2 regions of the Shewanella sp. ECSMB14101 genome follow, and region 2 is predicted to be linked to the other one. Evidence: riboswitches for the same ligand, from Rfam matches in the RefSeq annotation. Region 2 holds a riboswitch; the other holds the start of a gene.
What was found. Region 2 has a riboswitch for thiamine pyrophosphate ahead of thiC (phosphomethylpyrimidine synthase ThiC). Riboswitches for the same ligand answer to the same signal wherever they lie in the genome.
Positions count from the first base shown of each region.

Region 1 (16,015 bases), on a different contig from region 2:
TGGACCAGCTGGTGCAGTGTCGCCGTCTCGGCCTCAGCGTGCTTGAAGCCAGCGAACAGCATGTGTTGATCGAGCTTCCCTACAGTAGCGAATTGATTGGCTACCCTGATACAGGTGTGATCCACGGCGGCGTGATCACCACGCTTATGGATACCGCCAGTGGCACAGCAGTGGTCTGTAATATCTTTGACAAGTATAAGTCGCTGGAGTTGTCGCCAACCTTAGATCTGCGGGTCGATTATATGAAGGCCGCCGAGCCAAACAAGAGTGTCTACGGTTTTGCCGAGTGCTATAAATTGTCATCGAGCGTGGCTTTTACCCGGGCGATCGCTTATCAGGATTCTATCGATGATCCTATTGCCCATGCCGTGGGTTCATTTATGCGTATCAGTCCTGAAATGGTGGGTGAAGCCTTTAGACAGGCGCTAATGGGAGAGGGCCAATGACAGTACCTGAGCAAGATACCCACAAAGCTTTGAATGTTAAAGATATCGTTAAGAAGGCGACCGAGCTTAATGATTTCGGCCACCTCTTAGATCACGTACCTTATGCTAAGTTTATTGGTATGCAGGTGGTGCGTTTCGGTGATGAGTTGGTGTTTCAGTTACCCAAAAAAGATGAAAATATCGGTAACCCCACCTTACCAGCACTCCATGGTGGCGTGATTGCCGGATTTATGGAAATGTCGGCTATTGTGCAGTTAATGGTGTTTATGCAAACCACTAAGGTGCCTAAGATCGTCGATTTCTCGATAGACTATTTAAGGGCGGGACACCATAGAGATAGTTTTGCCGAGTGTAAAATTACCCGTCAGGGCCGCCGTGTGGCCAATGTGAATATCAACTGCTGGCAAACCAACCGTAAGGCGCTCATTGCCACTGCCAGGGCCCACTTTTTGATTGAGTGATCAGATACGCTTCGGCGTGTAAGGAGAATACTGATGAAGAAGGGATTAGCCATAGTTGCCATTCTGTTCGGGCTGAGTGCCTGTGCGCCCCATACCGGCGGGATCATGGCGAGCTCTACCGGTGAAAGCAGGGTTGATAACCGCTCCTTTCATTCCGACGTGGATGTCACAGGAGTCCTGACTGTAGCTGATGCGGGATTTTTAAGGGCCCGCGGCACTATTATCAGTAAGGCAAAGACAGATTTGCAGCTGCAATATAAGTTTACCTGGTATGACATTAACGGCGCCACCATCGAAGATGAGGGAGTTAGCTGGAAGTCCCTTAAGTTACATGGCAAGCAGCAGATGCAGGTGACCGCTTTGTCCCCCAATGCTAATGCAGTGCGGTGTGAGCTCTATGTTAGACAGGCCTATTCAAACTAAGGTCGCTATATATTGATTAAAACGTCGGCATTGCCGCCGTTTTTTTATGGGCCATGCGCAAAATATGCGTTAAAAATGTCAACTCTTTGTATGACTCATGTATAATCGGCCTCGCCAAGGGGTGTTAACGCCAAGCTAAAGGCTTCGCATTGACTGAGATGTTCGCTAGACAAACCCTTAGAACCTGATCCGGCTAATACCGGCGTAGGAATGGGCCACAGCACTAGATTTAACACTATCTAACTGTGCATTCTTTCTCGCTTTTTTAAGTGCCGGATCTCAATATTTATTTGAGGTCCTATGTTTACATTAAAATCCTATTCTCCTGTCGCCCTTGCCGTGGCGGCTGCATTAACCCAAACCACCGTTTTCGCCAGCGATATGCCTGTCACCACAGATGAGATGGAAGTGATTGTTGTCACCTCAGATTTTCGTCAGTCGAGCTTAGATAAGGTGCCCTCCAGCATTAGCGTTATCGACCAGCAACAGATAGAAGATGAAGGGGCGCAGCATTTTGAAGATGTGCTCAACTCTATTGCTAACTTTAACTGGTCTGGCGGCAGCTCCAGAGCCAAATATTTCCAGATCCGCGGAGTGGGTGAGCAGGAAGAGTATCAGGGAGCGCCTAACTCTTCTGTGGGTTACATCATAGACGATATCGATCTGTCGGGTCTGGGGATGGTCTCCAGCATGTATGACCTGCAGCAGGTGGAAGTACTGCGCGGACCGCAAGGGACGCGATATGGAGCTAACGCCTTGGCAGGCCTTATCTACCTTAAGAGTAACGACCCGACCTCAGTATTTGAGCATGGCGCCGAGCTGCAGCTAGGTGACGATAATCTGCGCACCTTTAGCGGCTTTAGTTCAGGCCCCTTAAGTGATTCAGGCAAGCTGTTGTATCGCGTGTCGCTGCAACAGCATGATCAAAATGGCTACCGAGATAACCTTTACCTGGGCCGTGATGATACCAATGCGCGGGATGAATTTACCGGGCGCATCAAACTGCGCTGGTATGCCACCGATGATTTAGTGGCCGATTTCAACCTGATGCACGCCAATTTCAATAACGGCTATGATGCCTGGACATTAGATAATAACGGTTTTGATACCTTAACAGATGAACCGGGCGTGGATAAGCAGCGCACAACGGGCGGCTCGCTAAAATTAACCTATTCGGGCGCCGAGTATTTCGAGTTGGTCTCCTTAAGCTCTATGGCACAAAGTGATACTCATCATGGCTATGATGGTGACTGGGCCAACCCTGAATATTGGGCGGCGCGCAGTTGCGACGGGGAGCCTTGTCAGTATGATTATACTTGGAACAAACTGGGGGATCGCACCACGCTATCGCAAGAGTTTCGTCTAAGCTCGACGGATGCAGGTCGACTCTTTAACGACAGTACCGACTGGTTGGTGGGCATCTATGGTCTCAGACTCACCGAAGACAATGACACCCTTGAATTCTATAACGGCTGGGAAGATGGGCTGACTGCCGAATATGAGGCAACCAATTTAGCACTCTTCGGTCAGTTAGATAGCGAGCTAGGTCAGGGCTATGCGCTCTCTGTCGGCGTACGCTTCGAGCGCCGTGAAAGCGAATACAGTGACTCGGCCGAAGATGCCTTTGCACCATCGGAAAACATGTGGGGCGGTCATATCGCCCTGAGTAAAGCCTTGAGCGATCAGCATCAAGCCTATGCCCGTATTGCCAGAGGGTACAAGGCTGGTGGCTTTAACATGTCACTTCCCCTATCGCTAAGCGACAAAAAAGAGTTCCAGGCAGAGACCTTGTATAACTATGAGCTTGGCATCAAGTCTGAGTGGCTTGATGGTGATGCAAGCACCCATTTCTCACTCTTCTACATGGACAGACGGGATCAACAGGTCTCGGCTTCTCAGCAAAATCCCGATGAGCCACAGAAATTTATCCTATACGTCGAAAACGCGGGCAGCTCACACAACTATGGTGCCGAGCTTGAAGCCAACTGGTATGCCACCGATAACTTAAAACTCTATGGCACACTGGGCTGGCTCGAGACAGCCTATGGCGATTATGTCTACCAGGATAAATATGGTGGGGAAGTGGATCTGAGCGGACGCGAATTGGCTCACTCGCCTAACTTTACCTACAGTGCTGGCGCCACCTATCGCAGTGACATGGGCTGGTTTGTTAACTTAACGACCAGTGGTAAGAGTAAGTTCTACTACTCTGACAGTAACGACTCTCAGTCTGAGGCCTATACCTTGTTTAATGCCCGTTTAGGCTATGAGACAGAGACCTGGTCGGCTTATCTGTGGGGACGCAACCTGCTTGATGAAAAGTACGGCGTGCGCGGTTTCTATTTCGGTAATGAGCCCGATAACGGCTGGGCGGATAAACAATATATTCGTTACGGCGATCCGCGTCAGCTAGGCGTCACCCTTAACGTCAAATTCATGTAATAACCCTCACTAAGGGGCGAGCATTCAATCGCCCCCAAAAGGAACTAAGATGAAACTAACAGCTGAAATCAGCATGTATCCGTTAAAGGATAATTATATCGACCCCATTCAATGGTTTATCGATAGGGTAGATACCTATGCCAATATCGAACGGCGAACCAATGCTATGGCCACACAGGTGTGCGGCGAGTATGGCGAGGTGATGGCGATGCTGGCAACCGAAATGCAGGCGGCACATGAGAAGTGGGGCAAGGCGGTATTTGTGGTCAAGTTTATTGGCGGCGAGTTGGATCTCTCTCACCAACAGTAATTCAAGACTGACCCACTGATAACAGGAGCGATGCTTAAGCTATGACAGATCTCTGGTCTGCCTTATTGGCGACACTTTCCGGCGCCTTCGCCGAGGCCAATGGCCTGACAGCCTGGGAAGCCGTGGCGGTATTACTGGCCTTGGCCTATCTGGCGCTCGCCATGCGCGGCAACATCTGGTGCTGGGCGGCAGCCTTAGTGAGTACGGCTATCTATACCGTGCTGTTTTGGGAGGTCTCTTTGCTGATGGAGTCGCTGCTAAATGTCTATTACATGGTGATGGCGGTTTATGGCTTCTGGCTGTGGCGATACGGTGGTGGCGATGAGAACGGCGTAGAGGTGGTTAGCTGGTCGCTAGGGCGACACCTCTATCTTATTCTGGCTACCAGCGTCGTTTCCTTAGTGGTAGGTCACTTGATGGCTAGCTACACCCAGGCGTCCTATCCCTATCTCGATGCAGCAACCAGCTGCTTTGCCGTGATGACAACTTACCTGGTGGCCCGTAAAGTACTGGAAAATTGGCTTTATTGGGTAGTGATCGACCTTGTTTCCATCTACCTGTATCTCAATAAGGGACTGATGCTGACCTCTTTGCTGTTTATTCTGTATGTGGGCATGGCCATAGGTGGTTACTTTTTGTGGCGCACCAGCATGCATCAGGGGATGGGCGAGGATGGCGCTTACTCCTATGATTAAGCTGCCTTGTTACCCTTTACGCATAAGTAAGGGCCACTATGGCGCTTAATCGTCAACAGGCAACAACTTGGTTGCAATGCCATCTGCCTTCTAATGTACTAAGCGAGGTGGAAAGGGTTTTCGCAAAGCTGGGTTGCTACATAGATGACAGCTGGGTAGTCGCTCCCTTGTCCCGCGGTCTGAGTAATCAGAACTATCACCTAGTGACTGGCAACGGGCAGTTTGTGCTGCGGATCAATAGCCAGGCCAGCAGTCAGATCTGCAAGCGAGACGATGAGGTGATGAATTGGCGCCTGGCCCAAACAGCGCAACTGGCGCCTGAGTTACTTTATGTGTCAGACGACAGTCGTTTTTATCTGAGCCGTTATATTCAGACCCAGCAGGACTGGAGTCAGCTGATGACGGCTAATCCCGCTCATCCGCTTATAGAGGAACATGAGTGTTGGCCTGGTGGCGAGCAGGCGCTGTTGAGGCTGCTGAAAGGGCTCAGCGAACTGCCGTTACCGGCTAATTCTATGTCGGTAGGGGAACAGTGGCATAGCTATTATCAGCAGCTTCAAACGATGGCCGATGGCCCAAGTTTGCCCGAAAGTTACCAGCAGGCATGGCAGCAGAGATGGCAGGCACTAAAGGCCCTTAGCGAGCGAGTCGGTGAGTTACTGCTGAGCTTAGATGCCTGCATGGTGTTACCCCAATACAGTCACAGGGACTTGAATCCTCATAATCTGTTGATGAGTGAGGGGCGTCTGTGGTGTATCGATTATGAATATGCCTGTAGCTCCCATCCTCTAGTGGATCTTGCCAGTGTACTGGCGAGCCACAGGCTCTCCTCAAACCAGCGTCATAGTTTGATCTTGGGCTACTTAAGCGAACACCCTCACCTTAACGACAGGGCGCAGGCAGCGATTCCAAACGCGGTCGCCCTCTACTGGGTGTTTGCAGCCTGTTGGGCTCTGCTGATGGCAAGTCAGGGGGAGGCATGCTTTCAAGGCGTGCAGACCGAGCCTGATGCGAGTCTGCCCCATAGTGTGGCTGACTACCTGCAATGTTTCGATGACTTTATGGCGTTAATTGCCTAATCCTATTCAGAACTCTCATTTTTAGTGTCATAGACTATCTTCAAATAGACAGATTTGACGCGATTGATTTATCGGCCGAAATTTAAATCCTCTGATTTGGGTCTATTAGGTCATAACAAATTAATGAGAGAGTAAGCTATGCAGAAGTTGTACGCCCAATTTATCAAAGCTATAGGTCAGCTAGACGGGGTCGCGGCCTTGGCCCTCAGACTCTATCTGGCGCCGGTTCTCATGCAAGCTGGCTACAATAAGCTGTCCAATTTTAGCGATACGGCGGCCTGGTTTGGTAACGCCGAGTGGGGTCTTGGCTTGCCAATGCCCGAGGTGATGGTGGCTCTGGCTGCAGGCAGTGAGTTTTTGGGTGGCATATTGTTGATCCTGGGCTTAGCCACCCGACTGATATCTATCCCCTTGATGGTCACCATGGCGGTGGCGGCCTTTAGCGTGCACTGGAAGAATGGCTGGTTAGCGATAGCCGATCCTAACTCCTGGCTGGCCAACGAGCAGGTATTGACCTCGGCGGAGAAACTGGCAGCAGCCAAGTCTTTGCTTCAGGAACATGGCCACTATGATTGGCTAACATCGTCGGGTAACTTTGTGATCTTGAACAATGGTATCGAATTTGCCATCACTTATCTGTTTATGTTGTTAGGCTTGCTGGTGATAGGCGGTGGTCGTTACACCAGCCTAGATTATTTTATCGCGCGGCGTTACCTAGTTAAAACATAGGCAAGTCATAGATATAGGCTAAACAATCACCTTGGCCTAGAGTGACGAAATCCCACCAATTTGGTGGGATTTTTATTGCCAATTTGCTACTCTCGAGCAAGATTTTAATTACAGGATAATCTTCGTGGATGCTATCGAACTTCTGTTAACCCGTCAGTCTAGTCCCAGATTAGTGGCGCCAGCGCCCGATGAAGCGCAGTTAAATCAGATCCTGGCAGCGGCTGTGCGCGTGCCGGATCATGGCAGCCTCACTCCCTGGGAGTTTATTATTGCCAAAGATGAAGGCTTAACACGTCTGGGCGCCTTATTTGTCGAAGCCATGCAAAGTGAAGGTGCCGATGAAGCGGCGCTGGCCAAGGCGGGCAATATGCCGCTGCGCGCCCCTATGGTCGTGACTGTGGTGGCTAAGGTGACGGAGCACCCTAAGGTGCCGCCACTTGAACAGCATATTGCCGCGGGTTGTGCCTGCATGGCGATGCAGCAAGCAGCCTTTGCCATGGGGTTAGGGGGGATTTGGCGCACAGGTCCCTTGGCGTTTAATCGCCATCTGCACCAGGCGATGGGCTTGTCGGCGCAAGATCAGATAGTGGGTTTTCTTTATCTGGGTACCCCTGCCGTGAAGGCGCCTTTAAAGCAGCAAAAGTCACCCGAATCAGCGGTGCGCTATCTTTAGGTCGCCCTTTATGGGTAAAACTTCGACTTTGGTCGGGTTTACACTGTGGAGAAAACTGGCAAAGTGAAGGGGAGCCTGCATCCTACCTATGCAAGGTTTTCACCCTAAGTGATTGTGTTGCCCGCGATTAGCGGGCATTTTTTTGTGGTGTGTTACCAATGCCAGGCCTAGACGCCCACGCCGACATTGAGGGTTTCGAACCAGTCAAGGAACTGCTTGACCTGAGGACCGCGAAATATCCTGCCGTGTTGCGGGCAGAGGTATTGAATATCCAGCTTTCTCACCCGGTTTATCCAATCATTCTTGGCCCGATTCGAGGGCATCCACCTTTGGTGAAAATAGGCCATCTTGGCACAGTGCTGCTCGAAATCATCCACATAGATATCGGCTTGAGCATCTTCTAGGGCTGCCCCAACATCGCCGCTCATCAAGACCTTAGTCACAGGATCATAGACATGGAAATTACCTGAAGCATGCAGGTAGTGGGCGGGAATAAATTGCAGCTCCACCTGATCTAGGGCGAGACTGCCGCCATTATCGGCAATGGGCTCATAACTGATGTTGTTCATGCCAAAGTGACGAATAAAGCCTTCCCACAGCCAGGGCGAGTAGAGTTTCGCCTTGGGTAGCGTCTGATCCCATAGTCCCAGCGACGAGATAATATCCGGATCCTGGTGAGAGGCGAACAGGTGGGTTAATTGCTCCAGAGGAATATGTTTGACAATATTGGCCAGCATAGCGGCAAATAACTCTATGCCACCAGGGTCCATCAAGAGGGCCTTATGGCTGCTGACGACCATGTACTGGTTGGTGTCGATGATCTTATCGGGTTTTTCGGGGTCGCGACCAAAGTAGAGCCACTTATGGGTGGGGGTTTCGATGATCAGCTCACTTTTCATGGAATCGACTCCTTGTTTTATGATTATGGGTGGTGCCGTGGTTAGGGGGCTGTGTTGCCAAACAGGGCGATGGCATGGTCGACCCTTTTACGGATCAGCTGCGCTACATCGTCGACCCGATTCGCCACATCGTTAAAGATGGCCTGGTTGGCCGTGTCGACGCGGCAGGCTTCGATGCGGCAGATAGAGGCAAGAATATTGGCGGTGCGCAGATTGCGTTTCAGCTCATAGAGTTGGTTTTCCATCTTATCGATGAGGCGATCAAATTCGTGCCGCAGGCGACTGTGGTTAGCTTCAGTGGCTTCGACGGCGGGGTTAATGGTATTGCCATAGGGCGCATTAGCAGCCTTTACTTTAGCCAGTTGGAAATGGTTGAGGGCAACCGCTGCTCTGGCGGTTTCGGTGGCGAGTCGACTAGCCCTATGGGCAAGTTGATTGATATCTGTTGCGGCTTTCATTGTGTAGGACGCCAGGTCATCGATAAAACCCGTTAAGGCTTTAAATCCCAAGGCGGCATTGCCCACCCGAGCTGAAGCGGCCTGAGCATTACTAGCGGTCAAATTGATCTGTTTACAGTAACTTAAGGTTTGGTTGAGCTCCGCTGCGACCACAGCCGCAATGACATGATATTGACTGATTTTCGGCGTATGTTTTGTCATTAGTGCCACTTCCTATGTAGAACCAATCACAGTATAGTCGAGATAATCTGAACTGAAAGTAACCTAGGAGAATTAATTGCTTACCCTAGAAACCGAGCGTCTTCTCCTGCGTGAGATGACGGTAAAAGATGCCCCATTTATGCTTAGGCTGCTCAATAGCGAAGGCTTTATCAATAATATTGGTGATCGCGGTGTGCGCACCTTAATGCAGGCGGAAAACTATATTATCGAAGGGCCGATAAGCAGCTATCAGCAACACGGTTATGGCATGTATAGCATAGTGCTAAAGGCCAGTGGAGAGATCATAGGTTTGGCTGGTTTGGTTCGCAGAGAGCAACTACCCGAGACGGATCTGGGCTATGCGCTGCTACCTGAGTTTTTAGGCCAAGGTTATGCGTTAGAAGCGAGTAAGGCAGTGCTGGCTCATGCCAAACAGCTTAAGCTGCAAACATTGCTGGCAATAGTCAATCACGACAATCAAGCATCGCGTGCGCTACTGACTAAACTCGGGTTCGAGAGCCAAGGGACCATGCCTTGGGCTGAGGATGATGAGGTGATGCTATATAAGATAACACTTTAATTAAATTGATTATTTTGTTAGCGTGTTGGTATCGGCTAGCCTACAGGTGTAGCAAGGCAGCAAGATAAACATCATGGTGTGAAAGTACGAAGGAGATAATGCCAGGCTGGACAAGCTAATAGGGGCGCGGGGCAGAGCTCCTAATATATCCTACTGGCGTTAAGTGCCATGTTAGTTTCATCTATTCTTCATCTGAATTTGTTACAACCAGAGCATCGGAGCATGAGCATGAATCAAGATCTCTTGAGAGGCTGTTTAAACGGTGAGCATGTGGTGTTAGAGCCACTGCAAGAGGAGCATATACCTGCGCTGTCTATTGCGGTCAGCGATGGTGAGCTGTGGAACTTATGGTACACCTCTGCGCCCCATCCCGATGAGATGAAGGCCTATGTGGAGCAGGCGTTAGCCAGCGAACAACGTGGGGAAGCCTTGGCCTTTGCGGTGCGAGACAAACGCTCTGGTCAGATAGTTGGCTGTACTCGCTTGATGTCTTGGGATCAGACCCACAGGCGGATCGAGATTGGCCATACCTGGTATGCCAAGAGCGCTCAGCGTACCGGGATCAACAGCGAGTGTAAGCTGTTGCTGCTGACCTATGCCTTTGAGGTGCTAGATGTGATTGCAGTAGAGTTTAGAACTCACTGGCACAATCAACCATCCCGTGAGGCGATCACTCGTCTGGGGGCCAAGCAGGATGGGGTGTTGAGAAACCATCGTATCCTCAAAGATGGCACCATCAGAGACACAGTAGTCTATTCCATCATAGACTCTGAGTGGCCATCGGTTAAGCAGGGGCTTAAGTTTCGTATGCAGCAATATCAAGATGCAGGCTAACCTAAGTGACGATTCAACAACAGGGAGGATTAATGTCAGGAGAATTACGCAGAGCAAGGTTGGAAGACACGGCAGTCGTGGCTGCGTTATTTGATGAATATCGCCAGTTCTATCACCAAAAGAGTGATATCGAACTCGCTACTAAATTTATTCATTCACGTTTAAGCAATCAGGATGCTGTGATTTTTGTGGTCCTCGATGGGCAAAGCAATGCCTTGGGATTTTGCCAGCTTTACCCTAGCTTTAGCTCAATTCATGCTAGTAGCATGCTGATCTTAAGCGATCTCTACGTGACTCAGCACGCCCGCTGTGTCGGTGTGGGGCGCCGATTGATGAATATTGCTATCGACTATGCCAAGGCCAAAGGCGTCGCATCGATATTCTTAGAAACCCATAAAGAAAACCACCAGGCGCAGGCTCTCTATGAATCTCTTGGCTTTACCCTCGAGCAAGAATTTTTAAGCTATAGCCTTGATATTCAGTGACATCTAAAGTAGAAATGGTTCATTATCTATCACTGCACAAGGACAGTATTGATGCGCAAGACTCTCATAATTTCATTGTTAGCCCTGATGGCCAACGGCGCAGTGGCCGCTAACACTCCCTCAGACGCGGAACTGGCATTTAATAAAGAGGTGCTGGAATGCGCCGCCTATTATCAAATTGCGTCAGAAACCATTGCGGGTATGAATGCACCGCAAATGAAACCGGTTGGCGAGCGTTTAAAAAAGTCTGGCGAAGATGCCGTCACACTGGCGAAGAAATACCAGGCTGCCGACCAAGTTGAGCAGCAACTTGAAACCACAGTCGCCAAGCAAAGAGCTAGCCTACCAAGCAACAACAATCTGGGTAGCTTGATGGGGCGTTATAAGGGCCCTTGCCAGAAGCTGATGGCCAATCCACAGGAACGTCTGGACTACTGGATCATGGCGACCATGTAGGCCTATATAGGTATAGAGACTAAACCGTCCCCGCTCAGTGATTAAAGTTAAAATTTAGTCATGAAAGCAGAGTCATTAAAGAGTCATTAAAAAGAGTGCGCTTGCGCACTCTTTTGTTATCGGGCATGAAACAGGGAATCGACTAGACTGGTCTAGTTAGGAGTGATTCTTAATGCTTGTTTTCATGGAGACTCGATGAATATCTATTTGCTCATCGCTGGCGCTATCGCCACTTTTACCTGTATCGGCCATTTCACCATAGGAAAGCAGCGCTTTCTCAAGCCTATGCTTGAGGCAGACTTTGACCCTATCGCCAAGTCCATCATGCATTGTGTGTTTCACTATATCTCAGTGTTTTTGGTGTTATCGGCCTTAGTGTTGATCGCCTGCGCTTTTGAGCTGATGTCGAATATGCAAAGCTATGCCTTATTGCTGTTTATCGCGCTAAACTTTGTGCTGTTTGCGATCTGGCAGATCTATATAGGTTATTTTGCGGAGGTAAAGGGGGCATTTCGCTCCCTGTTTCAGTGGATCTTCTTCGTGGTGGTTAGTGGTTTTACGTTTGCGGGGATCTTCCAGGGTTAAACTAGGAGAGTCAGAAAGCAATCCAAGGTTAGACTTAGTGTTTGCAAGCTCAGTTATCAAATTGAGGCCAATGGGCTATTCGCCCACTGGGACACTCTGATCGTTACAGCTATTGCGGGCCTCGCAATCATCATATTGCACGCTAATGCTGCTCACATCGACAGGCTGCTCATCTTGTTTAAAGCTCGCCCATTCCTGTTTAATGCTCGTCAGCCAGCTGTTGTCTGTCTCTTGCTCCAAGTAGGTGGAAACATCGACAAAGGTTAGCCAAAAGGCATAAGCCACGATGGAGTACATTGTAAAACGAAACATCATTTTCACCTTGGTATCACTTAACTAGAAACGCACTATACGCCCTAAATTTTAAGAAATAAACTGTCAATGTTTTGCCGCTTTTTAGTGTATCAATCTGAGGTGTAACTATTTGTATTTTAAGGTTAAAAATTTATTAAGGGGGTTGCTTATGTAGTTAAAAATGACGCTGTCAGTTTATTAGCGAGCAGCCTGTTTTTTGACTCTTTGTCGGAAGTGCTGGGAGAGTTGGCATTATTTTTGATGTCGATTTGGAGGCTAAGTTGGGGGTTTGTTGAGTGGTTGATTAGTGAGCGGTTTGGGCGCTCGTGTCGTCACTGTTGCTAGTTTTTTGTCCAACGTTTACCTGCATTTGTGTCTACCTAGTGGAGTAGAAGGTCGTACCTTCGCTTTAATTAATAGCCTGCGGCTCGCTTTTGTGCAGATACATCTGCTACACGCCGTGAATATTTCCTTGTAGGCTCGACGATTGAATCTGACCTACATGGATGTAGGAAATGCCAATAAATGTAGGGAACATTTTTGGCCCTGCCATCGACGTCCGCAGATGCATCTACACTCGGTATCTAACGTCTCTTCGATTTAGCGGTATTGGTGTATTTAAGACGTGAAGTCTTACTGATTTTTGCCCCGAAGTGAGTTGTTGGTCAGCCAGTAAATCGCAAACTTACTACTCAACAATTTCTTATCTAAGTCTTGTTTGTGCGATTCACCACAAGAAGTAGAAACTGGACAGATACACAGTCATATTTAAATGATGTGACTTTTGGATGATTTTAAGCCTAAATCCGTGCGCGTTTTGCCGTTATTGATAATATAACTCCCTTTAAAATCAACTAATTGCAATCTTTTTCAAGTCGATAATAGGTTTGGGGAACGCGCATGCGCGTTTTTCCAGATGGTGTATCTAGCAAAATGCTGATAAGTTCATTACATACAGATAGTTAACTGTGCGCGTTTTCACTGGTTCAACGAGGTAAACGCGCATGCGCACTAATAAAATGTTACACGTCATGAATAAACGAACCATCGCAACATTTTTAGTATTATTTTCAGTTTTCTGCTTCGGAGGTAGTGTGCAAGAAGGTAAAGATGAATCTCAAGAATTAATGGATGCAGTTTTGCCGCTTGCAGAGAAATTACTAACTGAGCATGGGGAATTCTTTCCTTATGGTGGTGCAATGACACCTGACGGGAAAATTGTTAGTGTAGCGGCTTATGATGGAGACGAACATCCACCATCTTCTGCTTCATAAAGCATTTAATACAGCAGCTCAGAATAAAGAATGAAATTTCAGATTATCCACTAAGCATAGGTTCTTCGACAGGTGATACTTATAGAACTGCGGTAGGCTCAACTATTCAGACAGCACTTAATCAGACTGCAAATATCAAATGGATGTCTACAGTGTTGCAAGAATTCTATGCAGTTGTAGAACGTACCTAACAAGTGACTGTTTAAGAGTGATTCGCAACGCGTGGCATTTTCAGTATGCGTTGGTTTAAGTGATTAAGGTGGTATGCGGCGGCTTCGGTATTGCGTTGCTCACACCTTAACAGGGCGTTAAGTTTTATCGAGTTTGGAGGAATAAATTGACTATTGATTTATCAACGGGGCTTGCAATTTATGCTGCGGTATTGTCTACAATTTTGGCCGTATTGAATCTTGTGAAGTTTAAAAGAGATAGCGATAAAGAAAAAGTAAAGTTATCTGCTGAACTTATAAAGAAAAATGAATTTGAAAAATTGGTTAGTGGTATGTATTCCGAACCTGTTGAACCATATCCCCCTGTTGAATCTGCTACGTTGTATGAGGTTAAAGTGCTCAACAGAAGTGACTTTCCAATTAAGTTAGATACAGTAAAAATCCATAGCGATCTAGGTGATTTTTCGGCTTATAAAAAGTATTCAATAGGCGGGCAGCCGAATTACCACAGCCCTATTGGTGAGGAATTTAAGGTTGATGTCCCTTCGAAAGAATATCGAAAATTTGGAGTGGTTATTCCAAAAGGTAGTGAAAATTTGAAGGTTCAACGCATCACACTTTCAACGGTTTGTGGCAAGGTTGTCACTATAAAGACTTAACAAGGCGGTCAACCTGTCACTCAACGCTTGGCATTGTTGCTTCGCAAAAGTTTATGCCAAGGCTTCGTGCAGGTTAGCTTAGCGTTATCCCATAGAAATTTTTCGCTGAAATTGACGAACTAGAGTTAAGACTTAAACTCGGAATTGTCCAAAAATGATTTTTTCCAGTGGTTGAGTTTTATTGTTTGCAGGTGAGTGGTTAGCGCCTTGGTAGCTTGATGGTTTTTATCTTTTAGTGGAGAGCACGCAAGGGGATGACGTGCGGTGGAGACCGGCGGTTTACTGAGGGCACTGAGTGACTAAGAAGCGAACCTATCTAAAGCCAGCTAATTAATCATTGAGATTATTTTGGATGAAGCAAGACGGCGCTAGACTCTGTGGTGAGTCTAACGCTGTCGATATGTCTTGCGGTAACGCTTGGTTTAAGAGCGTTTCTTCCACAGCATCACGCCGGCGACGATGATCACCAGGGCGATGATTGGGAGTAGGTCGTTAAGGTGGTGGAACAGACCTACGCCGTTGTGCCCTGGGTGCGCCCAGGCTGCTGCGGGAAGAAGGCTAGCGAGTAGCAGTAAGGCTTTTTTCATTGTAATACTCCATTTATGTTTAGTTTTATTCATCGGTTTCTAGCTCTAGTTGCATCAGCAGTAGTTCTTCCCCTTCGGTAATGCGGGTCTGAAAACTGTTGCAGCTAGGACAAATGACACTTCGTTCCTTGATGGTATGAGTGCTATGGCAAGCCTGACACTCGAGCACCAATTCCTGATGTATGATCTCCAATTCGGCCTCTCTGGCGCACCCCTCCAGTTTGAAGGTTTCAAAGGCAGTAGCCAGTAGGGCGGGTTCAACACCGCTCAAGACGCCGATTTTTATCACCACCTTAGTGATGCGATTCGCCTGATTAGCGATAGCATGCTGCTCGCATTGTTCCAGCAGGGCAGTGACAATCGAATATTCGTGCATTAACAGATCCTTGGTAGCAATTCACCCTGGGGCAGGTCGAGATAGCGACTGCTTCCCCATGGGGTCTTGAGCACCACTTTACCTGTGTGACCCTGTTCGACATGGCCGATAATGGCTGCCTGTTGGCACTGGCCGTAGCGCTGGATGATCTCCTGTGCGCCCTCGGCGATGTCGCCAGGTACCGCCATAATGAAGGTGCCTTCGTTGGCCAGGTCATGGGGCTCAAAGCCATAGAGTTCACACAGGCCTTTAACCTCGTCACACACAGGGATTCTGCTCTCTTCCACGGTAATGCCGACCTCTGAGGCACTGGCCCATTCGTTGAGCACAGCTGCCAGGCCGCCGCGGGTGGCGTCGCGCATGGCGTGAATTTGGATGTTGCAGGCGATAAGTTGCTCGACCACGGGCCAGAGGTTAGCGCAATCGCTGACCAGCTCAGACTCTAAAGTCAGGCCTTCTCGCGCCATCAAGATGGCGGCGCCGTGACGGCCGATATCCCCTGAGACTATGATGGCATCGCCTACTTGCAGATTTTTCACCGAGATCTGCGGCTTTAACACGCGGCCGACGCCAGAGGTATTGATAAACAGGCCATCGGCGCAGCCCTTAGGCACTACCTTGGTATCGCCGCAGACGATGCGGGTGCCGCTTTTGTGCAGTTCCTCGGCCATGCTGGCAACAATCGCCTTGAGATCCTTGATGGCAAAGCCCTCTTCGATGATGAAGCTGCAGCTTAGGTATTGGGGCTCGGCGCCCATCATCGCCAGATCGTTAACCGTGCCCGCGATGGCGAGTTTGCCTATGTTGCCACCGGCAAAAAACAGCGGCGAGACAGTGAAGGAGTCTGTGGTAAAGGCTGTCTGGCCATCGAAGTGGAGCAGGGCGGCGTCTTCCTCACT
Region 1 is NZ_JSFF01000004.1:43,731-59,745, forward strand. Features, by position in the region: gene NY07_RS05090 (PaaI family thioesterase) at 1-446, shown strand, start outside; gene NY07_RS05095 (PaaI family thioesterase) at 443-907, shown strand; gene NY07_RS05100 (YcfL family protein) at 941-1,330, shown strand; TPP riboswitch at 1,438-1,558, shown strand; gene NY07_RS05105 (TonB-dependent receptor) at 1,631-3,772, shown strand; gene NY07_RS05110 (hypothetical protein) at 3,822-4,082, shown strand; gene pnuC (nicotinamide riboside transporter PnuC) at 4,124-4,777, shown strand; gene NY07_RS05120 (phosphotransferase) at 4,816-5,856, shown strand; gene NY07_RS05125 (HvfX family Cu-binding RiPP maturation protein) at 5,995-6,585, shown strand; gene NY07_RS05130 (NAD(P)H nitroreductase) at 6,710-7,258, shown strand; gene NY07_RS05135 (MBL fold metallo-hydrolase) at 7,426-8,157, opposite strand; gene NY07_RS05140 (hypothetical protein) at 8,199-8,816, opposite strand; gene NY07_RS05145 (GNAT family N-acetyltransferase) at 8,893-9,396, shown strand; gene NY07_RS05150 (GNAT family N-acetyltransferase) at 9,625-10,230, shown strand; gene NY07_RS05155 (GNAT family N-acetyltransferase) at 10,263-10,715, shown strand; gene NY07_RS05160 (hypothetical protein) at 10,767-11,171, shown strand; gene NY07_RS05165 (hypothetical protein) at 11,367-11,756, shown strand; gene NY07_RS05170 (hypothetical protein) at 11,832-12,068, opposite strand; gene NY07_RS05175 (hypothetical protein) at 13,082-13,324, shown strand; gene NY07_RS05180 (hypothetical protein) at 13,662-14,153, shown strand; gene NY07_RS19595 (hypothetical protein) at 14,576-14,740, opposite strand; gene hypA (hydrogenase maturation nickel metallochaperone HypA) at 14,766-15,116, opposite strand; gene hypE (hydrogenase expression/formation protein HypE) at 15,116-16,015, opposite strand, start outside.
Region 1: it holds a riboswitch for thiamine pyrophosphate, as region 2 does, so the genes downstream of both, NY07_RS05105 (TonB-dependent receptor) here and thiC (phosphomethylpyrimidine synthase ThiC) in region 2, are expected to answer to the same signal.

Region 2 (16,015 bases):
TTTTCAACCCCTTAGGCCAGCCACAACGTTCTAGTGGCCCCGAGCCTGCGCCTACCGGACTGGCCGCCGCTATCCCTTGACCAACATAGGCTTTAGCCAGTAAGACCGCATCATGCAACACCAAGCCATGAGCGAGAAAGCTCGCAATTGCCGATGAGAGCGTGCAGCCGCTACCGTGGTGGTTTGGGTTATCACTTCGCTCGCTACTAAGGCGAAATCCCCTATGCTGATGCAAAGCTGAGGTATGAGGTACCCGATGGCAGACAAAGTGATCCTCGGCGTACTGCGCTTGCCAAAAGGCCCCCTTATCGCCCCCGGTTATCAAGAGGTTACAGCCCAGATAACGGGCTAAATTCTGCGCCTTAGCAGAGATCCCGTCACTATCATTACCCACTAACGCCGACAGTGCCTCAAACTCATGGCCATTGGGAGTCATCAGGGTAAGTAGCTGCCTGAACGGGGAAAAATCCAGTCCCTTATCAGCCTCAGCACTGACAAGCGTGTCTCCACAGGAAGCTACCATCACAGGATCTAGTATGATAGGGACCTGATAACCAGTGACCTTGGCGTGTGATGTAAAATGCGTCGCCAGCCAATCAGCAAGCAGATCAATCTGACGCTGATTCGCCAGCAAGCCAATTTTTATCGCCTTTGGCGGCAGGTCAACCAGCAAGGTGTTGAGTTGATTGAGCAGCAAGGCATCGCTGACCGGCTCAACGCCATTGACCGCTACCGAATTTTGCGCGGTCACACAGGTGATGACGCTGCAGCCATGGCCGCCGAGATCCCCTATAGTTGCCAGATCCGCTTGAATCCCGGCGCCGCCACCGCTGTCTGAACCGGCTATGGTCCAGACGATAGGTTTAGCACTGCGCATGGCTATACCTCTTCAACGTCGGCCATTGTGGCACTGTGATAGAGGGCGCCACCGGTCTGCTTAAACTGCGCCGACATCTTCTCCATCCCTTGCTGGATCTGTGTCTGAGGCGCCGCCTCATAAGCCTGGCTGTGCTGTACCTCAATCGCCTGCGTCTGACTCTCTTGCGCCGCGGCGTACTCACGTACTTCCTGGGTGATTTTCATTGAGCAAAACTTAGGGCCGCACATGGAGCAGAAGTGGGCAACTTTGGCCGACTCTTGAGGTAAGGACTCATCGTGATAGGCCCTGGCGGTATCGGGATCTAATCCCAGGTTGTACTGATCCTCCCAGCGAAACTCAAACCTTGCCTTCGACAAGGCATTGTCGCGGATCTGAGCACCAGGATGCCCCTTGGCCACATCCCCGGCGTGGGCCGCTATCTTGTAGGCGATCAGCCCCTGTTTCACATCTTCCTTATTGGGCAGCCCCAGATGCTCCTTAGGGGTGACGTAACAGAGCATGGCACAGCCATACCAGGCAATCATTGCCGCGCCGATCCCCGAGGTGAAATGATCATAACCTGGCGCGATATCTGTGGTTTGCGGGCCTAAGGTATAAAAAGGTGCCTCATCACACAGCTCGAGCTGCTTATCCATGTTCTCTTTGATCAGCTGCATGGGGATATGCCCCGGGCCTTCTATGATAGTTTGCACATCATGTTGCCAGGCGCGCTTAACCAGCTCCCCTAAGGTTTCAAGCTCAGCAAACTGCGCTTCATCGTTCGCATCGGCAATGGAACCTGGGCGCATACCATCCCCAAGAGACAAAGAGACATCGTAGGCCGCGCACAACTTACAGATCTCATCAAAGTGCTCATAGAGGAAGTTCTCTTTATGATGAGAGAGGCACCACTTGGCCATGATAGAACCGCCCCGGGATACAATACCGGTCAAACGTTTCGCCGTCATGGGCACATAACGCAGTAAGACACCGGCGTGAATAGTAAAATAGTCCACCCCCTGCTCCGCCTGCTCAATTAGGGTGTCCCTGAAGATCTCCCAGGTGAGATCTTCGGCAACGCCGTTGACCTTCTCCAGAGCCTGATAGATGGGAACCGTGCCTATGGGCACAGGCGAGTTACGAATGATCCACTCGCGAGTCTCGTGGATATAGCGGCCGGTTGAGAGATCCATTACAGTATCGGCGCCCCAACGCGTCGCCCACACCAACTTCTCCACCTCCTCTTCGATAGAGGAAGTGACCGCGGAATTCCCTATATTGGCGTTGACCTTGACCAGAAAATTGCGACCAATGATCATCGGCTCAGCTTCTGGATGATTGATATTTAAAGGAATGATCGCCCGGCCAGCGGCCAGTTCCTGACGGACAAACTCTGGGGTTATCGCCTGGCCCACCTTGGCACCAAAGCTTTCCCCTGCTGCGCGCTGGGTCAACACCTCATCGATCACAGTATCGCGAGCCATATTTTCCCGCAGGGCCACATATTCCATCTCAGGGGTGATGATGCCGTGTCTGGCGTAGTGCATCTGGGTTACCACCTTGCCATCTTTAGCGCGTCTCGGCCTTGGCAGATGTTCAAACCTTAAGTGATCCAGTCCCTCATCGGCCAAACGTTGCTGGGTAAAACCCGAGCTTGCCTGACTTAGCGTCTGGGTATCGTCCCGCTCTGCGATCCAGGCGCTGCGCAGCTTGTCCAGACCGCGACGCACATTGATATCTGCCTTAGGGTCTGAATAGGGACCGGCACAGTCATAAACCTTGATTGGCGGATTCTTTGCAACAATGGGCGCCGATTGGGTACCACCAATCAGGGTATCGGACTGATGGATCTGGCGCATGGCAACCTTGAGGTCGGCTCGACTCCCCTGCAAGTAGATCTTCTCTGAATTGGCATGTTGTAGCGGTTTTAGATTATCGATAAAGGCCTGGGCCTGGGCTCGAGTTTCACGACGTGTTGACATAAGCAATCTCACTATTGAGTTAAATGAAGTTGCTTGTCTGGAGAAGTTGGCGTTGAGGGCATTAACCGCGAGCGACATAAGATGATCGCACCAGGTCAAAAATATGGTTTGAAAGGCAAGTTTAAGGGCAATTTATCGCCTACAAAATAGCCTTTACCAAGGTCATATTATGCTTGTTTCCTTCGCAGGGACTAACCTGATCAGGTTCAACGGATCCCGAATTAACGGTCTCAGCCTAATGGCACTCCGACAAGAGGTGCCCAGTATAGACCTAAGCCTTAGCGATAAACAAGCCCTTAACACACTAGCTTGAAACCAAATAAATCAAACGAAATAAATCAATATAAACAGCATCATAAAATATAAATGCTCGCTAAAATTGATTTTGTGGTGAAAATAAATCATCTTAGTTATTGCTTTTTTGGCTAACGCCCATCAGCTCAAGGTGCCTGTCTAACGAGGCCTTAATCGCCTGCTTCACCTTGTCTTCACCACACTTAAAAGGAAACCCCAGGTTCTCTGCGTGAGGATTGATAGGAGTCGCGACGTTAACCACCCGGTAACAGGTATCACCAAGCTTAACGATACGATTCGGGTCCAATTTACTGTCCAGGGTAATTGCCGTGTTATATTCATCGATTTTTGGCAGGGCTAACTGCGCCATCAGCCCATCCATCTCGCTTATCGATTTGGGCATTGTCGCCACATCGGCCGCGCGCTGAACCAGCTTATCGATCAAGGCTTGACGATGCCTGGCCAGATAGTCTCCGGTGATGACGCCGAGCTCCCCAGCAAAAGGCCGCTCTTGAGGCGGCGCGCTATATCCTGTTAGATCAGGCGCCTCAAAGGTGAACCCTTGTTCTGCCACTCTCCTTGGCAGCTCTGGTTCGATATCATGACTTTTTGCCTGACTCTTCTCGGCGCCGGCCGTCTGAGTTTGCTGATTACCCCGGTCAGGACTATGTTTCTGGCTCTGGATCAGTTGCTTCTGCGGGGACGAGGCGCCAGGCGATTTCAGTTGGGATAGCGAGGTGAGACTCTGCTCCTTCGTAACAGGCGCAACTAATTGAGATTCAGATGAGTTTTTTAGCGGCGCTGCTTGATTAGCTAATTCCCGCTTGGTCATGGCCTCAAATTGGGCAGCGCTCAGCATATAGGCGCTTATCGCCTTGGTAGACGGCTCAGCGCGCAAGGCGGGGCCATGGTATAACGGATAACGCCAACTAAGCATGGACAGTAGAAACAGATGCAGCAGCAAGACACCGAGCACAAGCATAAGATCTGTTAAGCTTATCCCTAGGAACTTATGCTGGCGCCGCTGGTGCTCAGCACTCTCCTCAAGCAAATCGAGGCTGGTTAGCGCAAGCGGCTCAGGACATACGGCGTTAAGCTTAATCGCCGACCAATGATACTCTTTTTCTGGTTGCCTTGGTTTATATAGCTCCTGTGGCGTCACTTGCAAGAGAGACAGATCCTTTCCTTAGGTAACTTAGCGCTTTAGAGGCTAAGCTTGACCCATAAGTTCCACCTCCTGTTATAGGTGGACACTATTTATATTAAAGTTATTTAAAATCAAACATTAAAAATCACTCTAAACTTTTAAGCTTACATATGTACGCTAAAGTATTTCATTTGCGATAGCATACTGTTAGACTCAGCTTGAGGTCTAACCAGTCAATAGAGAGCATGATGCCGTCCCAAGAACTTCCCTTAAACCAAGCTGATCCCCTAGTGTCAATCGCCGCGCCCTATAGCCGCTCTGAAGAGCTGGCCAATGCGATGAGCCATGGACTCGGGGTGCTTGCCGGTATTCTGGCATTGGTTTTTTCAATGATGAAAGGTTGGGATAGTCTCAGCGATCTGCAGTTGGGTGGTATGTTGATCTACTGCCTGAGTATCATACTCCTGTTTCTCTGCTCAACCTTGTACCACAGCGTGTCTGATCCCAAGCTAAAACATAAGCTGAAGATTGCCGATCACTGCGCCATCTATCTGCTCATCGCCGGCACCTATACCCCACTCATGCTGATCCAATTAGGCAGCGCCGAAGCCGATGGAATCTTGCTCGCCATCTGGTGTCTGGCACTTGGCGGGATCTTGTTTAAGACACTCTTTATCCACAGATTTAAGATCTTTAGTCTGGTGCTCTATCTGGTAATGGGTTGGTTGTGCGTTATCGTCATGAAGCAACTGCTTGAGGCCATGAGCACCCTAGGTTTTCAGCTATTAATGGCTGGCGGGATTTTTTATAGTGTTGGGGTGATCTTCTATGTGGGTAAACGCATCCCCTATAATCATGCCATCTGGCATCTGTTTGTGCTGGCAGGAGCGCTCAGTCATTTTCTATGTGTCTATCTGACGGTGCTTTGACTTGACTGTGCTCTGACATAAAAGCGTCAAACGCCGCATCCAGAACTTGCGCTTCATCTGACATCTCCATACCTCTTAGCAGGCTGATAATGCACTCTATGGTGCACAAGCCCTGATCCACCTGATTGCGCCTTAAACGATAACGAGAAGTAGATGCCTCTGACAGGCTTAAACGCCGCGCCTGTTGCAGATAGGGGCTCTGACGGACCATCTTTCTGGCTTCCTGCCAGGTGGCATCCAAAATAATGATCTGCTGTGGTAAAGGCGTCTGAGCCTCCTCTACTAAGGCTTCAAGGGGAAACGCTGGCGGGCTTTCATCACTTGGCGGAAAGAGTAACAGCGCCTCTCCCGACTCGCAGGCCTGCTTAAGCCAAGCATCGGGCTCAACCCGTGACCAAGGCACACGGCGGCATAACTCAGGAAAATGCTGCAACGCCAGCGTGCCCGTATTGGAGGGACGCTCATATTCCCGCGCATGTGTGAGCAGTATAAATTTCATTTAACTAACTTTCTTTGCGGTTTGCTGGCTCAATAAAGGCGTCAGTATACCCTAGCCAGGCGAGTGAGGTTAGCCAGGCGCCGACATAAATTAACGAGTATTTACGACATGTTAAGCAAGCTAGCGAAAGTCTCTCGCTTTTGACTCAAAATTATTCACCATAGTAGAAACATCTATTAATCTACCCGCAATGATATGACTCACCCCAGATTGGGTCTCAAGTATGCCCACTACCTTTAATATTTTTGATGTCAAAAAAGGCTGACGCTGCGCCCTGGCCGTTGCACTCCATACGATTACATTGATGTTACCCGTCTCATCCTCTAGGGTCACAAAGGTCACCCCAGAGGCGGTACCCGGACGCTGACGCCCCACTACCACGCCGGCGACATGTACCAACTGACCATGACGGCAACCCGCCAATTGGGCCGCACTTAAACACTCCTTTAGCTCTCCCCGCTCTCTGAGCTGCGCTATCACATGACGGCCCAGACTCAAACCAAGGTGGCGATAATCGCTCTGCATGGCGGCCATCTCACTCGGCGCAGCCAATACCACCTGACTGCTCACAGGAGGTAAATCATCAAACAGCGGCAGACTCGGCTGGTACGCACTCAACTGCCAACGCGCCTGATACCTGTGCCCAGCCACAGTAAGCAGAGCATCGGCACTGGCAAGCAGCGTCAGGCAGGCAGAAGAGAGTCCGATCTCATACAACTGCTCGACCCGGGTAAAACCTGTCTCGGGACGCGCCTTAAGTAATCGGCCAATATCGGCCTGTTGCAGCCCCTTCACCTGGCGAAACCCTAGACGAATCACTGCCCCCTGCTCCGCTTCAATCTCCACCAGACGATTGTCCCAATCACTGTAATTCACACACACAGGCAACACCATCACCCCATGGCGCTGTACATCCTGAATTAACTGCGACGGGCTATAAAAACCCATTGGCTGGCTGTTGAGTAAGGCGCAGCAAAACGCCGCCGGGTAATGATACTTAAGGTAGGCCGACACATAGGCCAGCAAGGCAAAACTGGCAGAATGAGATTCGGGAAAACCATACTCGCCAAACCCTTTAATCTGCCGATAAATCTGCTCGGCAAAGCTCTTGCTATAACCCCGTTTCGCCATGCCGCTAAGGAGCTTGGTTTCAAACTGTGCCAGTTCACCGGTCCGCTTCCAGCTCGCCATCGCCCGGCGCAGCTGATCGGCCTCACCACCGCTAAATCCGGCCGCCACCATGGCCAGTTGGATCACCTGCTCCTGAAAGATAGGCACCCCCATGGTGCGAGACAGTACTGACTGCACCTCAGGGCTGGGATATTCCACAGTCTCCAGTCCATCGCGGCGACGCAGATAGGGATGCACCATATCACCTTGAATAGGACCAGGCCTGACGATGGCAATCTGCACCACAAGATCGTAATAACAAGCGGGTTTTAATCTGGGCAACATGGTACTCTGTGCCCGAGATTCGATCTGAAACACCCCTATGCTATCGCCAGCCTGCAACATGGCATAAACCTCGGCTTGTTCCCACACCAGATCGGCCATGGTAAAGGGACGCTCAGGTGTACTTAACAGGGCGAAGGTTTTACGGATCGCCGTCAACATGCCCAGCGCCAGAATATCCACCTTTAGCAAGCCAAGGCTCTCAAGATCATCCTTATCCCACTGGATCACAGTGCGATCGACCATGGCCGCATTCTCAATCGGCACCAACTCAGACAAGGGGCCGGCTGAGATAATAAAGCCACCCACATGCTGCGACAGATGACGAGGAAATCCGATAAGGCTCTGCACCAGCGGCAGTAGCATTCGCCCTCGCCCCGACTCTGGTAGCATGGCGGCGAGTTGAGCAGTCCAATGCTGCTTGGGATCGCGGCGATCGATCTTTTTTATCATCATGGCGATCTGCTCGGCATCTATCCCCAACACCTTGCCCACATCACCCATGGCACTCTTAAAGCGATAGCAGATCACCGCCGCTGCTAGGGCAGTCCGCTCCCGGCCATACTTGCGATAGATATATTGAATCACCTCCTCGCGCCGTTCATGCTCAAAATCCACATCGATATCCGGCGGCTCATTACGCTCTTTAGAGATGAAACGCTCGAACAACATGTTAATCTTGGTGGGGTCAACCTCAGTGATCCCCAGGCAGTAGCACACCACAGAGTTGGCTGCCGAGCCCCGCCCCTGATGCAGAATCTGCTGTGACTTGGCAAAGCAAACGATGTCATAGATGGTCAAGAAGAAATATTCATAACCCATCGCCTTGATAAGCGTTAACTCCTTTTCATACTGCAACCTGACCTTGTCAGGCACCCCCTCGGGAAAGCGCCGCTTGGCCCCCTCTCTCACGGCTTGGGCCAGGTACTCACAGGCCTGCATGCCAGCCGGTACCACCTCCGCAGGGTATTCATACTTAAGCTCATCTAAAGAGAAGTGACACTGGCGCGCCAGTGCAAGCCCCTTGTCTATCCAGGCCTGAGGATAACGCTTATATTGCGCCGCAATGGGTTTAAGGCTCGCCTCGGCATTGATAGAACATAGGGCCGCCCCACTGTCGAGATCCCGCCCATGAGCAATGCAGGTGAGTACATCAAGCATTGGCTGACGAGAAGCGTCATGCATCCGTACGCCACCGGCGGCAACACAGGGAATGGTCAGCACCTCGCCCAGTCTTTGCCACAATTGCAAGTGAAGCGCCTCACCCGGCAACAAGAGCCGCTCCATCAAGAGGTGCAACCGGGTTGAAAACGCCCGCTTTAGCTCTGCGCCAATCTGTCGCAGATGCTCCTGATATACCACCAGCAGTTCTCCCTCATCCAACGCAGTGCTAAGCGTTAGCTGAAATTGGGCCAAGGAAGGAGGCCGCCATAACACTAGGCTCTCTTGCTGTTTCAAGAGGCTATTGAGACTCACCTTGTACTCCCCCTTTCCCTGACTGCGTCTTGCCTGGGTGATCAGTGCGCTGATCTCCCCATAGGCTACGCGGCTGGGTGCCAGCAGGACGAACAGGCCCTCATCGAGATGAAACTCGGCACCTAAGATCAATTTAAGATCGCAGCGCTTGGCCGCTTCGTGAGCCTTCACCACCCCGGCAAAGGAACATTCATCGGTCAATGCCAGCGCCTGATAGCCCAGCAGGCTGGCCTGCTCCACCAGCTCATGGGGATGGGAGGCGCCGCGCAGGAAGCTGTAATTAGAGAGTGCATGCAGCTCGGCGTACATTAAGCAAACCATCCCTGTAAAAATAACCCCTGAGGCGTGCGAAACACCCAGCACAGTCCACCTTGCTCCATTTGAGCCAGGTAATAATCTCGCGGCGCCTCATTCCCCCAGGGAGAGAGCAGGCGCTCGGGTCCCTTTAGCAGAGTCACTTGTTCTGGCAAGATAGGTTCTGGCTGACGCAGCAACCAGCTGGGGCGGATTCGCCCATCACAGCTCCCCTGCGCCAGATCAACTTGCAACCCCGCACTCTCACTCAGAGCACGTGTCTTTCCCTGATAACTGGCCTTGGGCTCGGCGCACTCATGACTGCTTTGCCAAGCTGCACCTTGGGGCGTCTGGCGCCATTGTGAAAAGGAGCGGCTCTGCCAACTGTGTTCAGGAAGATGATGGCTGCAATTGCTAACGCCCTTCACCTTCTCGGCGCCCAAGCGAGCCTCAAGCAGAGATAACAGCCGCATACTCGCATCTGACTTGCCCTGACTCTGGTACCAGTTAGGGGTTTGTACCGCCAGCGCGACTAAGGTATCGGCTTCGACCTCCAGGCTGATCACGGGCGCCGCTAAGGACAAACTGTCGAGCTGCACGCGGCATAGCTTGAGCAAGGCATCGGCCCTGTGCTCGGCAAAAGGATAGCGGATATCGCAGCGCAGCGGCGTCATCGTCAGGTCGCGAAACACTAAGGTCAAACGTAAAGCCAATACTGCCTGCTGACGCTGCATAAGATAGCTCGATAAGGTTGCGAGCATGCGACTCAGTGGAAACGCCAGTCCTTCGAGATGACTCACCTCATAGAGCAAGGCAAGCTTATGCTGATAGCTCTCGGGCGGTTGATAAAATCTGTGCACCTGAGGTAACTGGCCTTTAAGCTGGGCAAGCAGGGTCAGCATCGCCTCTCCAAAGCGTTCACCCAACTCACTCAGGGGCAAGGCGAGTAACTCCTGCGTCTGTGTTAGCCCCATGTTTTCACAGGCGCGCTGCACCGAGAGCGGTAAGGGTAAGGCTGAGATAGCCAGAGGCGCCAGCTGCATTAGAGTCACTTGAGGCAAGACCTGCTGTGTATTTTCCTCCTCGCCAACACGGACCTGCGTGTCACCTGCTTGGGCGACTTCCTCCCCCGCTTTAACCTCAGGGGTCACATCTTTTGGGGTGAATATGAGCCGCTCCGGCCACGACATGGGCTGATATCTGGCCCCCAGCTGTGCCAGCAAGGGATTCTGAGCTAAGGCAAACTGACATTTGAGACCATAAGCGACTGCGGTGCTATGATATTGCCTTAACAGCTGATTTAAGCTGCCAAAGACTTTCACCATGGAGCCCACCTCAAGCAGCAAAGTATCTGTCACCTGAGGCTGAGCATCTCGCTTGCTCCCATCGAAGGGACACACCATGGGCACCACTCTGGCGCTATAAGCATAACTCCATTGACACAGCCAATCGCAGGCGCTCTGACTGAGGCTATTATCATAGGTCAATAGCTGCAGTGATGGGCAGAGGGTCTGCGCCGTGGCGATGCTCTGGCCCACCTCTACCCCTTGGCTGGCCGCGGCCTGAGAACTGAGCAAGATCTGCCTCGATTGACGCTCATAAAGAGCCAATGCCGCGCCAGGCTCTATCCCCTGATGGTAGCTTTGATATTGAAGTAGCCAATGGGGAAAATATACCGCCAGCCACAACATCTAAGCGCTCCAGGGCCCTTGCACAACCTGGCCTCCCGCCAGAGACGAAGTCGAATCTCCCTTCAGACTCTGCGCCAGCAGCTCAGGTAGCAAAGACAAGCTAAAATTAGGCGCAGGCCAACCACCACGGCGCTTAAGAATATCCACCTGAGTAGCAAAAGCAGAGGGCTTCCCCACCAGCTCTGGCTGCAGGGCTAGCCGTAGCGGCACAGGATGTGGCTGCGCCTTGAGCTTACTCGGTAGATAACAGATACACAGGCTCTCTCCCTTCTCACAGGCAAGTTGCAAACGTCTGGCCTGACTCGTACTGAGCTGATCGAGCCAACATAACACCAAGGGAGATACGCCACTGGTTAATATCTGTTCGAGCGCCCACAGCTGCTCTTTAAGCACCTGGGTATCCACCCACAACAGACGGCTGACATCTATACCCTGCATAAGCAGCTGCTGAGGGTAAGGCACATGTGGCGGCGCCACCAGACTCACCAGACTTGCAGCACCGCCTTGCGGCGAACGGCTGGGAATTAATCGGCGCATAAGGGGGAGCACAAGGCTTAGCTCGCCTATGCCCTCGCAGCTATAGAAGATCTCGCACAGTCCATGGGCCGGCCAGCCCCCATGCCCCAGATAGCGATTAAGCTCGGGATAACCGCTATCTTGACCCAACGGTCCGGGATAATAGACATCACCGCGCCAGAGATCGGCACGTTCGAGCAAACGTTCAAGTTGAGGATCTGCCAAGGCCATAATACACCCACTCTTAGTCGGCTTACCTACAGGTTCAGCTAAGCCAAAAACAATAATACTGTATATAAATACAGTATATTTATAATTGGCCAGATCGCAAGGGAGAAACACTAAGATCTGTCACACTGACGGCTCATTTTTTAGGCGCCAGCGGTGGACAGGCACAAAAAAACCACCCTAAGGTGGTTTTATCGGCGGAGCCTTGGGTTAACGGTACTTCTTAACCTTCTTCAACGCGATCTGCTGCTTGAGCGGCGACAGATGTTCGATGAAGACTTTACCGTCGAGATGATCCATCTCATGTTGCAATACGATAGCCAGGAAGTCATCGCTCTCTATCTCAAACGCCTCTCCCTGACGATCAAGCGCCTTAACCTTAACCTGCTCGAAACGGCTCACCTTGGCGCGATAGCCCGGAATTGACAGGCAAGCTTCCTCACCCACTATCTCGCCTGAGCGCTCAACAAACTCTGGATTGATCAGCACTAAGGGTTGATCGCGATCTTCAGAGAGGTCGATAACCAAAATGGCATGCTCACTGCCCACCTGGGTAGCTGCCAGCCCAATACCGTCATCCGTGTGATACATGGTTTCGATCAGATCATCGATAAAACCTTGCACGGCGGTGACATCTTCTACAGGCTTTGCCTTACGTTTCAGGCGCTCATCGGGAATGGTCAATATATCGAGTACAGGCATAGTGTGCGGTTCTGGCTCTTAAAAATGGCTAAAAAGTGGCGCCATTATGACCTAAATCACATTAAAGGCAACTGCAAACCCATGGTTTTCATCCCTGCAAAGCCAAACCGTGGCCCCGATTGACTTGTAATTCATCAGCGTAGCCGATAGCATGAAATCACAAACTGTATACAATATACGAGAATAAGAATGTCAAACCTGAAACGTACCCCTTTGCCAAGTACCTTTTATGTGGCCAACACCATGGAGATCTTCGAGCGACTCGCCTGGTATGGCTTCTTTACGCTCTCCTCTCTCTATATGACCTCTCCTGCTCACCAGGGAGGCTTAGGCTTTAGTGAGCAAGAGCGCGGCCTGCTGCAGGGGATGATCCCCTTCTTTCTCTACCTCTTTCCTGTACTTACTGGTGCCCTGGCCGATCGCTATGGCTACCGCAAGATGTTTCTACTGGCCTATGCCATCATGTGTCCCAGCTACTTCTTACTAGGTCAGGTGAGCAGTTTCAGCGGCTTCTTTATCGCCTTCATGGGCGTCGCCATCGGCGCCGCCTGCTTTAAGCCCGTGGTGACAGGCACAGTGGCACGCACCACAGACCACACCAATCGAGGCTTGGGTTTTGGCATCTTTTATATGATGGTCAATGTCGGAGGTTTCCTCGGCCCCTTTATTGCCGGCTATGTGCGCGCAATTAGCTGGGACTGGGTCTTCATCATGTCGGCCATTTGGATTGGTATTAACTTTATTCCGGCGCTATTTTTCTACAAGGAGCCGACCAATCCCCACCAGCAACGCGGTAAGTCACTTTCTCAGGTACTGATGGACATTCAACAGGTACTGGGCAATGCCCGTTTCGCCCTGCTGTTTTTCGGCACCTTAGTGATCTTGATGTCCTACGGCGCCAAATGGATCGACGGTGAGCAATGCCTGTTTATCTACATCGTCTGGTTTAGCCTGCACTTTATTTGGAATACACTGGCCAAGGCCGACAGTAAGGCTCCCTGGTATAGACAAAAAATTGCCTTGGGGAATAAACCCTTTGTGATCTATCTGCTTATTCTGTCAGGTTTCTGGATGGTCTATCAGCAGATCTTTATCACTCTGCCTATCTATATTCGTGACTTTGTTGATACCTCAGATCTGGTCTCAATGCTCGCCGCTTGGCCGTCTCTGCTCGACTTCTTCGCCCCGGTAGATCTCAGCCTGCTGAGCGACGAGCTTCTAGGCGCCGCCAAAGGCTACGCTTTGGGTAGCCTGAGCCTGTCACAGGCCTATTTTGACCTGGTGCATGCCAAGGTGATGATCCCAAAGGAGGCATTGGGTGACGCCCTGCGTGCCATCGCCGAGCACCCTGAGCTCGCGAGCCAATATAGCCAACAGTTTGCCCAGCAATATCGTCAGGTGAATCCAGAATACCTTATCGGGCTCAACTTTCTCTCCATCGTGCTGATGCAGGTAATGGTCAGCCGTATCGCCGAGAAGTTCAGTCCACTGCCGGTATTGGTTGCCGGCACGCTGATCCTGGCATTGGGGACCGCCCTTGGGGGCCTAGCCCACGGCCTGCTTATGGGCGGCGCTATGGTACTGACCTCTATCTTAGTCTTCTCTGTCGGTGAGATGGTCGCCTCTCCCAAGAGTCAGGAGTATGTGGCCAGCTTTGCCCCTGAAGATAAAAAAGCCATGTTTATGGGCTACTACTTTGTCTCCTCAGCCATTGGCTTTTTGCTGGCAGGCCCTCTGTCTGGTTACCTCTATGCCGAGGTCGCTAAAGGCGCGGAACAACCGGCGCTGATGTGGTACATCATAGGAGGATTCGGCCTACTTGCCGCCATCGGACTAGTCATGTTCCACCGCTTTGGTGCCAAACAGCAAACGCTCTCAAACAGCCTTCCTACAGAATCTGCCGTAGAAGTAAGCTAACCCCTTCGTAAATGGCGCTGCATCTGGCTTATCTGGTGCAGCGCCAGACGATATCCATGCTTTTATCTTAGAAATTCTTAAAAAACTGGTTTACTCTCAGTAGATAACTACTGAATTTGCCAGCTTCATGGCTTGACGGAGTAAGATTGAACCAGAGCGCACTATCGCCGATGGCGAAAATATGGCACGTAGTAGCCCTGATCCCCGAAGGTCACGTCAGCTCCTATGGCAAAATCGCCGATCTGGCGGGCCTGCCAGGGCGAGCCCGTTATGTGTCCCGCGCCCTTAAGATGGCGCCCGAGACCCTGCAACTACCTTGGCACAGGGTGATCAATAGCCAAGGCAAGATCGCCTTTCCCGAAACCAGTCCCCATTTTATCGAGCAGCTGCAAAAATTAAGAAGTGAAGCGATAGAAGTGAACCGTGGTAAGGTTAAACTGTCAAAATATGAGTGGCAGCCAGATCTTGCTACCTTAATGTTTGCATTACCCTTTTAACTTACCTAAAGCGGGAGAAAGCCTTGTCGATATTTAAGTCTGCATTGATCATTTCAGGTTTCTTCAGCGTCGCGCTCAACGCCCACGCCAATGCCAACGAGCACCCGTTAACACCACACACGGCTGAATACCAGGTAAACTATGGCAGCATAGAGCTGGGTAAGGCGCGCTATCAATTACCCGCTCCTGAGGATAACCTGTATCAGTACCGCTTCGACAGCGATATCAGCCTCTTGGTGTTATGGGATAAGCGCACAGTGATCAGCACCTTCAAAAAGCAGGGTGAGCAACTGATGCCAATGCGCTACACCCACAGTCGCAGTGGCACAGGCTCTGACTATCAGGAGCAAGCAGCCTATGTACTGGATCAGCAGTTGGTACACAGTCACTACAAGGATGAGCGGGCCAAATTCCCCTACACGCCGGATCTCTACGATCCCCTCATGGCACAACTACAGTTTAGGCTCGACATCATGCAGGGCACCGACAAATTGCATTATAAGATGCTCAAGAGCGGTGAAATTGACGAATATGATTTTAAGGTGATCGGTAAAGAGCGTATGGTGCTCCCCAGCGGTACCTATGAGACAGTCAAAATAGAAGTCGTGCGCGACAACGACAAACGCCAGACCTTCTTCTGGATGTCACCCAAGCTAGGCTACCTGCCAATCAGGCTCACCCATTTTGAAAAGGGAGACAAGCAGCTGGACATCACGCTTCTCAATTATCAATACAGTGCGCCCACCATGGTGCAGACTGATGAACAAACCAAGGAACAGGCCAAGGTGCAAAGTGACAAACAGGCCCAGCCATAACCTTATCAAAAAGGGGCCAAAGGCCCCTTTCTCTATAACGACTAGTCGTTTACCGCTTGACTCAATAGGAGCTCCCCCCGAGAAAAGAGCTTCCACTCACCCGGTTGTAATATCTGCCAGTTTTCATTGTCGGTCAGTGGCCGCGTCGCAATAACGGTCACAATATCATTGGGGGTCGTTTCTTTATCGAAATCGATCACCACATCGGTATCGATAAGCTTCGCCTTACCAAAGGGCGCACGCCGGGTAATATGGCAAAGATTATTGCTGCAATAGCTCATCAAATGCTCGCCGTCACTTAAGATCATGTTGAACACCCCTAAGGCGCGGATCTCATCGGCAAGTTCGGCAATAAACTGATAGACGGGCAAGAGATCTTCGGGGGCCTGCTCGCCAAAACGTTCAACCACCTTTTCTAAGATCCAGCAAAATGCCAACTCACTGTCGGTGTCGCCGACCGGCTGATAACGACTAACCACAAACTTTTCAAGATAATCACTCAGCTGACCATTGTGGGCATAGGTCCAGTAACGTCCCCACAGCTCACGGGTAAAAGGATGAGTGTTTTCCAGCGATACACAACCACGATTAGCCTGACGGATATGGCTCACCACGACCTCACTCTTTATCGGGTAAGATTTGATCAACTGCGCCACATGGGACTGACTGCTTGGTGATGCATCTTTAAAGGTGCGGCTTCCCTTACCCTCGTAGAAG
Region 2 is NZ_JSFF01000003.1:100,343-116,357, reverse strand. Features, by position in the region: gene thiE (thiamine phosphate synthase) at 1-877, opposite strand, end outside; gene thiC (phosphomethylpyrimidine synthase ThiC) at 880-2,841, opposite strand; TPP riboswitch at 3,002-3,100, opposite strand; gene NY07_RS04120 (hypothetical protein) at 3,248-4,297, opposite strand; gene trhA (PAQR family membrane homeostasis protein TrhA) at 4,531-5,211, shown strand; gene NY07_RS04110 (tRNA-uridine aminocarboxypropyltransferase) at 5,174-5,710, opposite strand; gene NY07_RS04105 (error-prone DNA polymerase) at 5,831-8,947, opposite strand; gene NY07_RS04100 (Y-family DNA polymerase) at 8,947-10,623, opposite strand; gene imuA (translesion DNA synthesis-associated protein ImuA) at 10,624-11,370, opposite strand; gene def (peptide deformylase) at 11,578-12,069, opposite strand; gene NY07_RS04085 (MFS transporter) at 12,259-13,986, shown strand; gene NY07_RS04080 (MGMT family protein) at 14,157-14,483, shown strand; gene NY07_RS04075 (DUF3108 domain-containing protein) at 14,513-15,298, shown strand; gene NY07_RS04070 (class II glutamine amidotransferase) at 15,340-16,015, opposite strand, start outside.